Regions from separate parts of the Bradyrhizobium sp. CFUWI genome, predicted to be linked through region 3. Evidence: predicted binding sites of a transcription regulator. Region 3 holds the regulator's gene; each other region holds the start of a gene.
The links. The regulator PhoB, encoded in region 3, activates phosphate uptake and scavenging genes when phosphate is short. The targets are predictions, from matches to a motif close to TGTCATNNANCTGTCAT.
Positions count from the first base shown of each region.

Region 1: the regulator PhoB is predicted to act here: its motif matches at 3,610-3,626, upstream of AC066S_RS27960 (RNA degradosome polyphosphate kinase).
Region 2: the regulator PhoB is predicted to act here: its motif matches at 2,832-2,848, upstream of AC066S_RS15305 (DUF47 domain-containing protein).

Region 1 is NZ_JBWJZE010000015.1:54,678-59,830, reverse strand. It holds gene ppx (exopolyphosphatase) at 1-1,327, opposite strand, end outside; gene AC066S_RS27960 (RNA degradosome polyphosphate kinase) at 1,343-3,535, opposite strand; gene AC066S_RS27955 (P-loop NTPase family protein) at 3,689-4,366, opposite strand; gene AC066S_RS27950 (CDP-alcohol phosphatidyltransferase family protein) at 4,459-5,001, opposite strand.
Region 2 is NZ_JBWJZE010000006.1:142,107-147,259, forward strand. It holds gene AC066S_RS15290 (peptide chain release factor 3) at 1-652, opposite strand, end outside; gene sugE (quaternary ammonium compound efflux SMR transporter SugE) at 826-1,140, shown strand; gene AC066S_RS15300 (inorganic phosphate transporter) at 1,133-2,140, opposite strand; gene AC066S_RS15305 (DUF47 domain-containing protein) at 2,145-2,789, opposite strand; gene AC066S_RS15310 (branched-chain amino acid ABC transporter permease) at 2,946-3,914, opposite strand; gene AC066S_RS15315 (branched-chain amino acid ABC transporter permease) at 3,916-4,779, opposite strand; gene AC066S_RS15320 (ABC transporter substrate-binding protein) at 4,845-5,153, opposite strand, start outside.
Region 3 is NZ_JBWJZE010000005.1:448,662-453,814, reverse strand. It holds gene AC066S_RS14645 (aspartate aminotransferase family protein) at 1-576, opposite strand, end outside; gene AC066S_RS14640 (GcrA family cell cycle regulator) at 1,035-1,544, shown strand; gene phoB (phosphate regulon transcriptional regulator PhoB) at 1,781-2,494, opposite strand; gene phoU (phosphate signaling complex protein PhoU) at 2,509-3,225, opposite strand; gene pstB (phosphate ABC transporter ATP-binding protein PstB) at 3,237-4,058, opposite strand; gene pstA (phosphate ABC transporter permease PstA) at 4,055-4,900, opposite strand; gene pstC (phosphate ABC transporter permease subunit PstC) at 4,905-5,153, opposite strand, start outside.

The sequences.
Region 1 (5,153 bases), on a different contig from region 3:
GATGCGCGACGCGGAACGCCGCGCCCAAGAGACGCGCGCGTTCGAGCTGCGCCGGCGTCAGCAGCTCCTGCGTGGTGACCGGCGGCTGATTTTCTTCGCTGAGGCCCGCATAGCGATAGAACACCGACAGGCCGACGAAGGCGCGCTCGGTGTGGGTGATCGCGCCGAAATTGCCGTTGACGACGAGGCTCAGCGTCTGCTCGCCGCGGTGATCCGGATGCACGCGCCAGCCGATATCGGACAAGAGGCACGCGGTGTGGCGCAGCCGCCGGTCTTCCTCGGTCTCGCGCAGCTTGACCACGCGCACGAGGCGATCGGTCCAGGCGATCAGCTCGCGGGCGTGCTTCGCCGAGCGCGACAGCAGCTGGTTCAGCTCCTCCGCGGCGCAGATCAGGCCGTCCTTGTTGCGTTCCGCCTCCGGCAGCTTCTCGTGCAGCAGGCCCTCGCGCACGCCGAAGGTCGAGAACACGATGGTCTTCGGCTTCGCCACCCGGATGATGTGCTCGAGCACCAGGGCCGCATAGGTGAGGAGCGGGCGGCGCGCATCGGCAACGCTCTCGATGTCGGCGAGCATGTTTGCGGCTGCCAGGCGCCGCAGCCTGCGGGAAAAGTCGAGCGCTTCCGCCGCGGACAGCGAATAGCCGTGCATCACCTGGAGCGGATAGCCGCTCTGGATGATATGAATGCGCGCGAGGGCGCGCCAGGTCCCGCCGACCGCGTAGAAGTTGCGGCCGCGGCCCGCGGTCAGCTGCGGCACCTCGTCGAGCTCCTCGCGCACGATGCGATCGGCGCGCTTGAGCGATCTGTGCGCAAGATCCTGCAGCGCGAGCCCGCCGAGCGGCAGTGTCACGCCGCTGCGTACGCTGTTCTTGCGCACGTCGATCAATTCGAGCGAGCCGCCGCCGAGGTCGCCGACGATGCCGTCGGGATGATGGATGCCGGAGATCACGCCGAGCGCCGACAGCCGCGCCTCGCGCGGGCCCGACAGGATCTCGATCTTCACGGCGCAGATGCGCTCGGCCTTGGCGATGAAATCAGCGCCGTTGGAGGCGTCGCGGCAGGCGGCTGTGGCGATCGCGAACACGCGTCCGACCTGCATCACGCGGCACAAGGCGCGAAAGCGCTTGAGCGAGGTCAGCGCCTTGTCGACGGCGTCGGGGGCGAGCAGGCCGGTGCTCTGCACCTCGCGCCCGAGACCGCACAGCGTCTTCTCGTTGAAGATCGGAATGAGACTCCGCGCCAGCGCCTCGTAGACGACGAGACGGACCGAGTTGGAGCCGATGTCGATGACCGCGACGCTCGAGCCGCGCTTGCGCGGCCGCTTCACGTCGGAAATCCCCGATCAGGACGGATGGCGTTCGTTCCGGCGCGTGAGACGACGCGGCGAGGATTCCTTGAGCGACTTTCCACGGCCAGACAGACTCGGATTTGTCATGAAGTAGTTGTGGACGTTGAAAGGCTCCTCGCCTTTCGCGGTCTTCATACGCGTTGAGGACCCGTCCGGCAACAACTGCCAGCTCTGTTCATTGTCTTTCAGGTTGGCGACCATGATCTGTTCGAGAACCTGCTGATGCACCGTCGGATTTTGCAGCGGACACAGCACCTCGACGCGGCGGTCGAGGTTACGCGGCATCATGTCGGCGGACGAGATATACACAGCCGCCTTGGCGCTCGGCAGGCCCTGGCCCATGCCGAAGCAATAGATTCGGCCGTGTTCCAGGAAGCGCCCGATGATCGATTTGACCCGGATGTTCTCGGATAGGCCGGGAATGCCGGGGCGCAGGCAACAGATACCGCGCACCACGAGCTCGACCTGCACGCCGGCCTGCGAGGCCTCGTAGAGCGCGTCGATGATATCGGGGTCGACCAGCGCATTCATCTTCATCCAGACCGCGCCGTGCCGGCCGTGCCGCGCATGCGCGGTCTCGCCCTGGATGTGCTCGATGATGCGCTTGCGCAAGGTCAGCGGCGACACCGCCATCTTTTCCAGATCGCTCGGCGCGGCGTAGCCGGTGATGAAATTGAACACGCGCGCGGCGTCGCGGCCGATGGTCGGATCGGAGGTGAAGTAGGAAAGATCGGTGTAGATGCGCGCGGTGACCGGGTGATAATTGCCGGTGCCGGTATGAACATAGGTGGTGAGGCTGCCACCCTCGCGGCGCACCACCATCGAGAGTTTTGCGTGCGTCTTCAGCTCGAGGAAGCCGTAGACGACCTGCACGCCGGCGCGTTCAAGGTCGCGCGCCCAGCGGATGTTGGCTTCCTCGTCGAAGCGCGCCTTCAGCTCGATCAGCGCCGTGACGGATTTGCCGGCCTCGGCGGCTTCGGCGAGCGTGCGCACGATCGGCGAGTTGTTGGAGGTGCGGTAGAGCGTCTGCTTGATCGCGACGACGTCGGGGTCGCGTGCGGCCTGCTGCAGGAACTGCACCACGACGTCGAAGGATTCATAAGGATGATGGACGACGAGATCCTTCTGCCGGATTGCGGCAAAGATGTCGCCGCCGTGCTCGCGCACACGCTCGGGGTGGCGTGGCACGTAAGGGGTGAATTCGAGATCGGGACGGTCGATGCGGGTGAGCTGCGAGAGCTCGTTCATCGCCTGCACGCCGTCGACCAGGAAGACCTCGTCGTCGGCGGCCGACAACGCGTGCTGAACGAAGTTGCGCAACTGCTCCGGCATCTTGGCGTCGATCTCGAGCCGGATCACCGATCCGCGGCGGCGGCGCTTCAGCGCCGTCTCGAACAGGCGGACGAGGTCTTCCGCCTCTTCCTCGATTTCGAGCTCGGAGTCGCGGATGATCCGGAAGGCGCCCTGGCCGTGCAGATTGTAGCCGGGGAACAGGCGGTTGATGAACAGGGCAGTAGCCTGTTCCAGCGAGATCAGCCGAACGATCTTGCCGTCGGCCGGCAGGCGGATGAAGCGGTCGATCTTGCCGGGCATGCGGATCAGCGCGTTCATCTGCTTGCCGTCGGCTGCACGCGTGAGCTGGAGCGCGATGGTGAAGCCGAGGCTCGGGATGAACGGGAAGGGGTGCGCCGGGTCGATCGCCAGCGGCGTCAGCAACGGGAACACGTTGTTGAGGAAGTACTCCTCGATCCAGGTCCGTTCCGCCTTGGTGACGTCCTTGCCGTCGACCAGCACGATGCCGGCATCGGCCAGCGTGCCGCGCAGGTCGCGCCAGATTGCCTGCTGGTCGGAGGCAAGTTCGGAGACGGTGCGGTTGATCAGCGCGAGCTGCTCGGATGGCGTCAGGCCGTCGGGGCTGCGTTCGGCGATGCCCTCGCGCACCTGGGCCTTGATGCCGGCGACGCGGACCATGAAGAATTCGTCGAGGTTATTTGCTGAAATCGACAGGAATCGCACCCGCTCCAGCATCGGGTGGTTGGAATTGACCGATTCCTCCAGGACGCGGCGGTTGAAATGCAGCCAGGAGAGCTCGCGATTGATGAATCGTTCGGGGCTGGAGGCGATCGCCGGCAGACCCTCAGCTTCCACGATTTTTTCTTTTGTTTCAATGGTTTGCGCAGAGTCCATCAGAAGTCTGTCCATCCTGTCTCGCCTCACTTTGCGATCTATGCGCAAAACCCGCGGGAGCATGTGTTACAGCGATGACGTTTCGATGACATTGATGTTCCGCCGCTTCGCTGCGTCAAGCGGGCCTCGCGGCCTGCGCGCGGGCGCGCGGGATCAGGCATCCCGGAGTAGCTCGGCGGCCAGCGCCCGGGTCACGGGGCGGCCGAGCCGCAGGGCCTCGCTGTCAAGCAGTTCCACGGCCTGGCGGGCGGCGGCCGAGGACCGCTCCAGGCGGGTGGCGAGATAGCTGACCACGCTCTCGTCCACATTGAGCTGGCGGTCGGCGCAGAATTTCACGATCAGGCCGCGGAAGAGCTGGTCGTCCGGGGGCAGCAGCGTGACCACCGGCACGGCGCGCAGACGCGAGCGCAGGTCGCGAAGCTCGATCTCCAGCGCGGCCGGCAGCTCGCGTCCGGTGAAGAGCACGTAGGCGCCGTCCTCGCGGGCAAGGTTCATCAGGTGAAAGAGGGCGCGTTCGTCGAAATCGCCCGCCCGGAGATCCTCGACCACCAGGGCGCCGGTGGCGAGCGCGCCCGGAACGCCGGCGGCGGTCAGGACGTTGGCGGCGGTCGAGCGGGCGCCTGATATTTCGGCCCAGATCGCGGCGAGGTGGCTCTTGCCGCTGCCTTCCGGGCCGGCGAGCCACATGATCCGGTTCGGCCATTCCGGCCAGCTGTCGATCAGCGCCACACCGGCCGCGTTGGCGGGGCCCTCGAGGAAATTGTCCCGGCTGAGGCTCTCCGCATGCGGAAGCGAAAACGCCAATTGTCGGGGATGGACGCGGCCTGCCACGCTTGTCTTGCTCCATGCCGGCGCGCCGGCCCGTCTGAAGAGAATTCCGACTTGATCGGGCGGGAGTTGGCCTTTTGCGGGGCCGCATTCCCTCATTTGGCCTCGATCGTACTCATGTGCCGCAGCCATTCGACCAGATAGAGCGACACCGAGGAGAGCGTGAAGACCGTGACGAGGCCCATCAGGATGATATCATAAGGGGCCGGCTTGAAGCCGAAGGCAAGCGCCGCCAGCACCAGCGCCGCGAACGCCACTTGTGCAACGGTGTTGAGCTTCGACACTTTCGACGGCTTCATCTCGACCGGCCGGTCGAACAGCCAGGATACGATCACGGCGGCGACAATCATGATGTCGCGCGAGACCACCAGGATCACGATCCAGCGCGGGATCGCGCCCCAGATGCCCAGCGCCATGTAGATCGAGACCAGCAACGCCTTGTCCGCGAGCGGGTCGAGCAGGGCCCCGAGCTCGCTCGTCATGTTGAAGCGCTTGGCCAGGAAGCCGTCCACGGCGTCGCTGATACCGGCGATCAGGAAGACGGCGAACGCGACCTCCATTTGGCTCGACACGATGGCCCAGACGATGATCGGGACCAGCATGATGCGGCCCAGCGTGATGATGTTCGGAATACTCACGAAAGCGCTTCCCGGCACCCGGTCTGACCTCGAATCCGGCCCCTCGGGAGGCTGAACCGGTTGATATCTACATAGTATAGGCAGGAGCGCCATGCGAGCCATTGCGTGTCCCCGGAATTCGACGTAACCAGCCGCAAACCCACTGGAAATCG
Region 2 (5,153 bases), on a different contig from region 3:
CGATCTGCTGCGCCGCGCCGGTCTTGGCGCCGCCGCCTTCGAGCAGGCGCACGCCGCCATTGACGACGTCGTAGGTGCCGAGGAAGTCGCGGCCGCGGCCGACCGGCCAGGTCATCGGCGTGGTGTCGAGCGCCAGCGTCTTCTCGATCTCGTCGAGCAGCTCGAACACGTCGCGGCTCTCGCGGTCCATCTTGTTGATGAAGGTGATGATCGGGATGTCACGCAGGCGGCACACTTCGAACAGCTTGCGGGTGCGCGCCTCGATGCCCTTGGCGGCGTCGATCACCATGACGGCGGAATCGACCGCGGTGAGCGTGCGATAGGTGTCTTCCGAAAAGTCCTCGTGGCCCGGCGTGTCCAGCAGGTTGAAGACGAGGCCCTCGAACTCGAAGGTCATGACCGAGGTCACGACCGAGATGCCGCGCTCGCGCTCGATCTTCATCCAGTCCGAGCGCGTGTTGCGCCGCTCGCCCTTGGCCTTGACCTGACCGGCCAGGTTGATGGCGCCGCCGAACAGCAGCAGCTTCTCGGTCAGCGTGGTCTTGCCGGCGTCAGGATGCGAGATGATCGCAAAGGTGCGCCGCCGCGCGACTTCCGCGGCAAGCGGGGAACGGGCCGGCGATTCGGCATTGGTGGTGGCGATGTCGGACATGGCGGCAGCGTTTGGCAGGGAAAATGGGCCTGATCAAGCCTCAATTGGCGATTGCGCAGCCCTTCGGCCAGCCCCATATCGGCTTGACTGGATCGATCTTGGGGAAGGACGGCCTTCCCGCTCGTCAGCATATCAGCCCGCGGGGACGACCCTGCCTTGAATGGAGGGTCGCCATGGCCTGGAGCATCCTGTTCGTCGCCGGGCTTCTCGAGATCACCTGGGCAATCGGCCTGAAATACACCGAGGGCTTTAGCAGGCTTGTTCCGTCAATCGTAACACTGGCGGCCATGGCCGGCAGCGTCATCCTGCTCGGCCTCGCGCTCAAATCGCTGCCCGTCGGAACCGCCTATGCGGTGTGGACCGGGATCGGCGCGGTCGGCACCGCGACGCTGGGCATCGTCCTGTTCGGCGAACCGGCCACGGCCCTGCGGCTTGCCAGCATCGGCCTGATCGTCGCCGGGATCGTCGGGCTGAAGCTCGTCACTTGACGAAGATCTGGACCGCCCACCACGTCAGCGCCGCGACTGTGGCCGAGGCCGGAATCGTGATCACCCAGGCATAGACGATCGAGCTTGCCACGTTCCAGCGCACCGCCGAGACGCGGCGGGCCGCGCCGACGCCGACGATGGCGCCGGTGATGGTGTGCGTGGTCGAGACGGGAACGCCGAGGAAGGTCGCCATGAACAGGGTCGCCGCGCCTCCCGTCTCGGCGCAGAAGCCCTGCATCGGCGTCAATTTCGTGATGCGCAGGCCCATGGTGCGGACGATGCGCCAGCCGCCCATCAAGGTGCCCAGCGCCATCGCCGCCTGGCAGGACAGCACCACCCAGAACGGCACGGAAAACTCGCTGCCGAGATGGCCCTGCGAATACAGCAGCACCGCGATGATGCCCATGGTCTTCTGCGCGTCGTTGCCGCCATGGCCGAGCGAATAGAGCGAGGCGGAGACGAATTGCAGAATGCGGAAGGCGCGATCGACCGCGAACGGCGTCGAGCGCACCGAGGCCCACGACACGATCGCCACCAGCATCATCGCGAGCAGGAAGCCGACCAGTGGCGACAGCACGATTGCCAGCACCGTCTTGGTCAATCCGCTCCATACCGCGGCCGAGATCCCGGCCTTGGCCATGCCGCCGCCGATGAGCCCACCGATCAGCGCGTGCGAGGACGAGGACGGGATGCCGAGCGCCCAGGTCACCAGGTTCCAGACGATGGCGCCGACCAGGGCGGCGAAGATCACCTGGGCGTCGACGATCGCGGGATCGATGATACCGGTGCCGATGGTCTGGGCGACGTGCAGGCCGAACACCATGAAGGCAATGAAATTGAAGAACGCGGCCCAGAACACCGCATATTGCGGCCGCAACACGCGGGTCGAGACGATGGTCGCGATCGAATTGGCGGCGTCGTGCAGGCCGTTCAGGAAGTCGAACAGCAGAGCGACGGCGATCAAGCCGACCAGGATGGGAAGACCCAACGCTGCATCCACGGCCCTAGACCTGCTCGATGACGATGCTGTTGATCTCGTTCGCGACGTCGTCGAAACGATCGGCCACCTTCTCAAGGTGGTCGTAGATCTCGACGCCGACGATGAAGTCCATCGCATTGCCGTCGCGATGCTTCAGGAACAGCTCCTTCAGCCCGATGTCGTGGAGATCGTCGACGCGGCCCTCCAGCTTGCCCAGCTCTTCCGTGATCGCGGTGAGCATGGCCACGTTCGGGCCGATCGATTGCATCAGCGGCAGCGCACGGCCGACCAGATTGGCGCATTCGATCAGGAGCCCGCCGATCTCGCGCATCGGCGGCTCGAAGGTACGGACCTCGAACAGCATCACGGCCTTGGCCGTCTGCTGCATCTGGTCGATGGCGTCGTCCAGCGATGTGATCAGGTTCTTGATGTCGCCACGGTCGAACGGGGTGATGAAGGTGCGGCGCACCGCCGTCAGCACCTCGCGGGTGATGTTATCGGCGTCGTTCTCGAACTGGTTGACGCGCTGGCAATAGACCGGCGTCTCCTCGCCTCCATTGAGCATGCCCTGGAGCGCGATCGCGCCCTGGATCACTGTCTGGGCATGCCGGTCGAACAGGTCGAAGAACCGCTCTTCCTTGGGCAGGAATGCACGAAACCATCGCATCATGGGGATAGGCTACCGGTTGGAAAATGGGCCGGCCCGAAGGGCCGTCATGAAACTGTCATAGACCATTTTCGAGCCGCGCGCGTGTCATCTCCCGCCTGCGATGCCGGATCATCCACCGGATTATCGCACCAATAAAATTGGTGCGATATCAATCGTTTATAGCGATCTCCGGAAGTAATGCGCGATTTCACCGACGACGCCGCGGCGGAAGGTGAGCACGCAAACCACGAAGATCGCGCCCTGGATCACCGTCACCCACTGGCCGAAACCCGCCAGATATTGCTGCATGGCGATGATCACGAAGGCGCCGACCACGGGGCCGAAGATGGTGCCGAGGCCGCCGACCAGCGTCATCAGCACGACCTCGCCGGACATCGACCAATGGACGTCGGTGAGCGAGGCGTTCTGCGCCACGAACACTTTCAGCGCACCGGCAAAACCGGCCAGCGTGCCTGAAAGCACGAAGGCCAGGAACTTGTACTGGTCGGTCCGGTAGCCGAGCGAGATCGCGCGCGGCTCGTTCTCGCGGATCGCCTTCAGCACCTCGCCGAACGGCGAGTTGATGATGCGGAAGATCAGGAGGAAGCCGGCGAGGAACCCGACCAGCACGACGTAATACAGCACCGTCGGCTTGGACAGATCGAAGATGCCGAACATGTGTCCTTGCGGGATGCCCTGGATGCCGTCCTCACCGTGGGTAAACGGGGCCTGGAGGTAGATGAAGTACAAGAGCTGCGACAGCGCCAGCGTGATCATCGAGAAGTAGATGCCCTGGCGGCGGATCGAGATGTAGCCCGTGACGAGCGAGAGCACGAAAGCCGCGGCGATGCCGACGAGGATGCCGAGCTCGGGCGGCAAGGCCCAGACCTTCAACGCATGCGCGCTGCAATAGCCGGCGGTGCCCAGGAACATCGCGTGGCCGAACGACAACAGCCCGCCATAGCCGACCAGCAGGTTGAAGGCACAGGCGAGCAGCGCAAAGCACAGCGCCTGCATGACGAAGAACGGGTAGACGCCCGTGAACGGCACCGCCGCGAGCAGCAGCGCCATCATCACGAAAACGATCATCTCGTCGCGCATCGCGCGAGGGGTCACCGGCAGCGTGTCGTCCGTCAGGGTTGTCATATCAGGCCGCCCTTCCCGTCAATCCCGTTGGCTTCACCAGGAGCACCAGCACCATCAGCACGAACACGACGGTGTTGGAGGCCTCGGGGTAGAAATATTTGGTCAGACCCTCGATCACCCCGAGCGCGAAGCCGGTGATGATGGAGCCCATGATCGATCCCATGCCGCCGATCACGACCACCGCGAACACGACGATGATGAGGTCGGCGCCCATCAGCGGCCGCACCTGGTTGATCGGCGCCGAGAGCACGCCGGCGAGCGCGGCGAGGCCGACGCCGAGACCGTAAGTGAGCGTGATCATGCGCGGCACGTTGATGCCGAAGGCGCGCACCAGCGTCGGATTTTCAGTGGCGGCGCGCAGGTATGCGCCGAGCTGGGTCTTCTCGATCAGGAACCAGGTCGCAAGGCACACGACCAGCGAGAACACGACCACCCAGCCGCGATAGACGGGCAAGAACATGAAGCCGAGATTCATGCCGCCCTTGAGCTGGTCCGGAATGGCGTAAGGCAGGCCGGACGAGCCGAAATAGTTCTGGAACACGCCCTGCACGATCAGCGCGATGCCGAAGGTCAGGAGCAGTCCGTAGAGATGATCGAGCCCGGTCAGCCATTGCAGCATGGTCCGCTCGAGGATCATGCCGAAGATGCCGACGATGATGGGCGCAAGCAGCAACGCCCACCAATAGTTGATGCCGCCGATATTCAGCAGGAAATAGGCGACGAAGGCGCCCATCATGTAGAGCGCGCCATGGGCGAAATTGATGATGTTGAGCATGCCGAAGATCACGGCAAGCCCGAGACTGAGCAGCGCGTAGAACGAGCCGTTGATCAGTCCCACCAGTAGCTGAGCGTATAGAGCCTGCATCGATCAATCTCGTACCCGGTCTCGTTATGCCATTTCATTCTGCCGCGCCCGCGGGCGCGGCCAACTCACTTCTTCACCAGGGGACAGGCGCTTTCCGACAGCGGCCGGAAGGCCTGCTCGCCGGGGGTCGTGCCGATCAGCTTGTAATAGTCCCACGGTCCCTTGGATTCCTCGGGCTTCTTCACCTCGAAGAGATAGGCCGGATGCAGCTTGCGGCCGTCGGCGCGGATCGTGCCCTTGCCGAACAGCGCGTCGTCCGTCGGCATCTCCTTCATCTTGGCGACGACCTTGGCGCCGTCATGCGGATTGCCGCCCATGGCCTCCAGCGCCTTGAAATAGTGCAGCAGGCCCGAATAGACGCCGGCCTGCACCAT
Region 3 (5,153 bases):
GCCGCCCTCGCCCTGGATCGGCTCGATCAGGATACCGGCGGTGTCGGGGCCGATCGCCTTCTTGACGGCATCGAGGTCGCCATGCGGCACCTGGTCGAAGCCGTCCATCGGCGGACCGAACCCTTCGAGATATTTTGCAGAGCCTGTCGCAGCGAGCGTCGCCAGCGTGCGGCCGTGGAAGGCGCCTTCGAACGTGATGATGCGGTAGCGTTCCGGATGCCCTTTGGAGAAGTGATGATGGCGCACCAGCTTGATCACGCCCTCCAGCGCCTCGGCGCCGGAATTGCAGAAGAACACGAAGTCGGCAAAACTCTCGTTGCACAGGCGCGCGGCGAGCTTCTCGCCGTCCGGACTCTGGAACAGGTTCGACATGTGCCACAGCTTCGTCGCCTGCTCCTGCAACGCCTTGATCAGATGCGGGTGGCAATGGCCGAGCGCATTGACGGCTACGCCCGAGGTGAAATCGAGATAGCGATCGCCATTGGTCGCGATCAGCCAGCAGCCTTCGCCGCGTTCGAAACCGAGGTTGGCCCTGGCGAAAACGGGGAGCAAATGCGGGGCTGCGCTGTTAGTCATGACGGCCACTTGATGTTGCGGACGGTGTGAGGCGTGCTTTGCGCAACGCACCATTGACCGGCCCGGAAAACGAAACGTGCCGCCTTTTAAGGGCGGCACGCGCGACCATCTTAGGCCTGGTGAAACGGGTGTCAATGCCGCCCGGAAAGCCCCGCGAAACGCTGAATCCGTAGTCTTGCGGTGCCGATTTTGCGGGTTTTTCACCACGGAACATGTGGACGCGAGTCGGCGGACTCTTGCGCGGGAGTCACGCCATATTGTAGCGTTTGGACTGTCAGATACGACATCTCGTGCAGCAGTTCTGATCCCTTAAGTCCTCATGTACCGGCGTAAACGTTCGGGCGTCTTGAGCGCGCCCGGCGAGCCTTAAGGGATTCTGGCGGCACGGGTTTTTGAAGGCTTAGACAATCGTTGCGAGGGCCCCAGGATGGCAGCCGCGCAGCGAGGGAAAGGGTGCAATGACGGTTTTGACCTGGTCCGACGATCGCGTCGAGCAGCTGAAAAAGCTCTGGGAGGCCGGACTTTCGGCCAGCCAGATCGCAGCAGAGCTCGGCAATGTGACCCGCAATGCCGTGATCGGCAAAGTGCACAGGCTCGGCCTGTCCGGCCGCGCCAAGAGCCCTTCGTCGGCCGCGCCCCGGCCGCGCAAGGCGCGTCCCGCCCAGCACATGATGCGGGTGACCCGCCCCATCGCGCGCGGCAACACCGCGCTGGCGCAGGCCTTCGAGGTCGAGATCGAAGCCGAACCCGTCACCTACGACAACGTGGTGCCGATGAGCCAGCGGCTGTCGCTGCTCGAATTGAACGAGGCGACCTGCCACTGGCCGGTCGGCGATCCCTCGAGCCCGGATTTCTTCTTCTGCGGCGGCAAGGCGCTGTCCGGCCTGCCCTATTGCGCCCAGCACTCGCGCGTGGCGTATCAGCCGGCGGCCGATCGCCGCCGCGCACCGGCGAAGCCCACGCGGTGAGCTCGCGGAATTAACTGATCGCCTAGACTGCAGCCGTCACACGATGACGGCTCCAATGACTCGGTGTCATCCCCGCGAACGCGGGGATCCATAACCACAGGGCGCAATTGTTGCGCGAGATGGTGACTCCGAGTCTTCGCCAAACCACGTCCTGTGGTGATGGGTCCCGGATCTGCGCTGACGCTTGTCCGGGACGACACGGAGAGTGCAGCTACAGCCGCTACACCCAACGCCTGCTAACCCGACGCCTGCTCCGCCTTGGCGAAGCGATCGTCCAGTGCGTAGCCGGCGCCGCGGACGGTGCGGATCGGATCCTGCTCGCGGCCGAGATTGAGCAGCTTGCGCAGGCGGCCGATATGGACGTCGACGGTGCGCTCGTCGATGTAGATGTCGCGGCCCCAGACGCTGTCGAGCAGCTGCTCACGCGAGAACACCCGGCCGGGATGCTCCAGGAAGAACTCCAGCAGGCGATATTCGGTCGGGCCGAGATCGATCGGGCGGCCCGAGCGCGCGACGCGGCGCTTGTCACGGTCGAGCTCGATGTCGCCATAGGCGAGCACGGTGGCGAGCCGCTCGGGACTGGCGCGGCGCAAGAGGCCCTTCACGCGCGCCAGCAGCTCCGGCACCGAGAACGGCTTGACGATGTAATCGTCGGCGCCGGTCGCAAGACCCCGCACCCGCTCGCTCTCCTCGCCGCGCGCGGTGAGCATGATGATGGGCAGCTGCTTGGTCTCGGGCCGGGTGCGCAGGCGCCGGCACAGCTCGATGCCGGAGAGGCCCGGCAGCATCCAATCGAGCACGATCAGATCGGGAATGTGCTCCTTGAGGCGGGTGTCGGCGTCGTCGCCGCGCATCACCGTCTCGACGTCATAGCCGTCGCCTTCGAGGTTGTAACGCAGCAGCTCGGTGAGAGCTTCCTCGTCCTCAACCACCATAATGCGTGCGCCCATGGTGTCGTCGCTCCTTAGGTATTCGGGATCGTCGTGGCGAAGTTCGTCATGTCGCCCTTCGGCCGCTTGTCGGTGATCGCCTGGCCCTCGATCATGTAAAACACGGTCTCGGCGATGTTGGTGGCGTGGTCGCCGATGCGCTCGATGTTCTTGGCGCAGAACATCAGATGGATGCAGAACGAGATGTTGCGCGGATCCTCCATCATGTAGGTGAGGAGCTCGCGGAACAACGAGGTGCAGATCGCGTCGACTTCCTCGTCGCCCTTCCACACCGCCATCGCCGCCGGCAGATCGTGCGCGGCATAGGCGTCGAGCACCGACTTGACCTGCTGCTGCACCAGGTCGGTCATGTGCTCCAGGCCGCGGAACAGCTTGAGCGGATGGAAGTCGGTCTCCAGCGCGGCGACGCGCTTGCCCATGTTCTTGGCGAGGTCGCCGATGCGCTCGAGATCGGTCGCAACCCGCATGGCGCCGACGATCTCGCGCAGGTCCACCGCCATCGGCTGGCGGCGGGCGATGGTGAGCACGGCGCGCTCCTCGATGCGCTTCTGCAGCGCGTCGAGATCGGCGTCGATGGCGACGACGCGCTGGCCGAGCGCGACGTCGCGGCGGATCAGCGCATCGACGGAATCGACGATCATGCGCTCGGCGATCCCGCCCATCTCGGCGACCAGGCGGGTGAGCTCCTGGAGGTCGGTGTCGAAGGCCTTTGCGGTATGTTCAGTACCCATATTGCGTCTCCTCAGCCGAACCGGCCGGTGATGTAGTCCTGCGTCCGCCGGTCGGTCGGCGACGTGAAGATCTTGCTGGTGTCGTCGAACTCGATCAGCTCGCCGAGATACATGAAGGCGGTCTTGTCGGAGACGCGCGCCGCCTGCTGCATGTTGTGGGTGACGATCGCGATCGTGTAGTTCTCGGACAATTCCTGGATCAGCTCCTCGACCTTGGCGGTCGAGATCGGGTCGAGCGCCGAGCAGGGCTCGTCGAACAGGATCACCTCGGGCCGCACCGCGACGGTGCGGGCGATGCAGAGGCGCTGCTGCTGGCCGCCGGAGAGCGACAGGCCGGAGGCGTTGAGCTTGTCCTTGACCTCGTTCCACAGCGCGCCGCCGCGCAGCGCCTTCTCGACGCGGTCGTCCATCTCGGACTTCGAGATCTTCTCGTAGAGGCGGATGCCGAAGGCGATGTTCTCGTAGATCGTCATCGGGAACGGGGTCGGCTTCTGGAACACCATGCCGACCCGGGCACGCAGCAGGTTGAGGTCGAGCTTGGGATCGAGGATGTTGGTGTGGTCGAGCAGCAGCTGGCCGGTGGCGCGCTGCCCCGGATAGAGGTCGTACATCCGGTTGAAGATGCGCAGCAGGGTCGACTTGCCGCAGCCGGACGGGCCGATGAAGGCCGTGACGCGGTTGGTGCCGAGCGCCAGATTGATGTTCTTCAGCGCGTGGTGCTCACCGTAGTAGAAATTCAGGTTGCGCGCGGTGACCTTGGCAGGCGCCTCAGGCAGCGGCTGCGAGCCGGGATGAACGCTCGGCGCGCTGACGGAAACAGACATTTCACTCATTTTGCGGTCCTCTCGGCACCAAGGATGCGGGCGCCAATATTCAGGGCAAGCACAGTCAGGGTGATCAGCAGCGCGCCGCTCCAGGCGAGCTGCTTCCAATAGGCGTAGGGGCTCTGCACGAAGTTGTTGATGGTCACCGGCAGGTTGGCCATCGTCTTGTCCAGGCCGAGGCTGAAGAACTGGTTGGACAGCGCGGTGAACAGCAGCGGCGCGGTCTCGCCGGCGACGCGGGCGGTGGCGAGCAGCACGCCGGTGATGAGGCCGGAGCGGGCCGCGCGGTAGGCGATGCGCTTGATCACCAGCGAGCGCGGCAGGCCGAGTGCGCTGGCGGCTTCACGCAGCGGGTTCGGCACCAGCAGCAGCATGTCCTCCGTGGTGCGCACCACGACCGGGATCACGATCACGGCGAGCGCCAGCGCGCCCGCGATCGCCGAGAAGCCCCGCATCGGCACCACCACCGCGCCGTAGATGAACAGGCCGATGATGATGGAAGGCGCCGAGAGCAGGATGTCGTTGATGAAGCGGATCACCGAGGTCAGCTTGTCGTTGCGGCCGTACTCGGCGAGGTAGGTACCGGCGAACAGGCCGAGCGGCGCGCCGATGCCGACGCCGATCGCGGTCATGATGATCGAGCCGACGATGGCATTGCGCAGGCCGCCGTCGGTCGAGCCCGGAGGCGGCGTGTCCGCGGTGAATAGCTCCAGGTTCAGGCCGCTGATGCCGTTGTAGAGCAGCGTGACCAGGATCAGCGCGAGCCAGGTGACGCCGAAGGCGGCGGCGGCGATGCAGAGGCCGCGGATGACGATGTCCCAGCGGCGGCGGCGTGCATAGATCGGGTTCATGGCTTCACTTCCCGGCCTTGGTTTCCAGCCGCATCAGCATCAGCCGCGCGGCCGCGAGCACGAAGAATGTCAGCACGAACAGCAGCAGGCCGAGCAGGATCAGGCCGGACTGATGCAGGCCGTCGCTCTCGGCGAACTCGGACGCGATCGCCGCCGAGATCGTGGTGCCCGGGGCGAAGATCGAGGAGGAGATCCGGAACGAGTTGCCGATGATGAAGGTCACCGCCATGGTCTCGCCGAGCGCGCGGCCCAG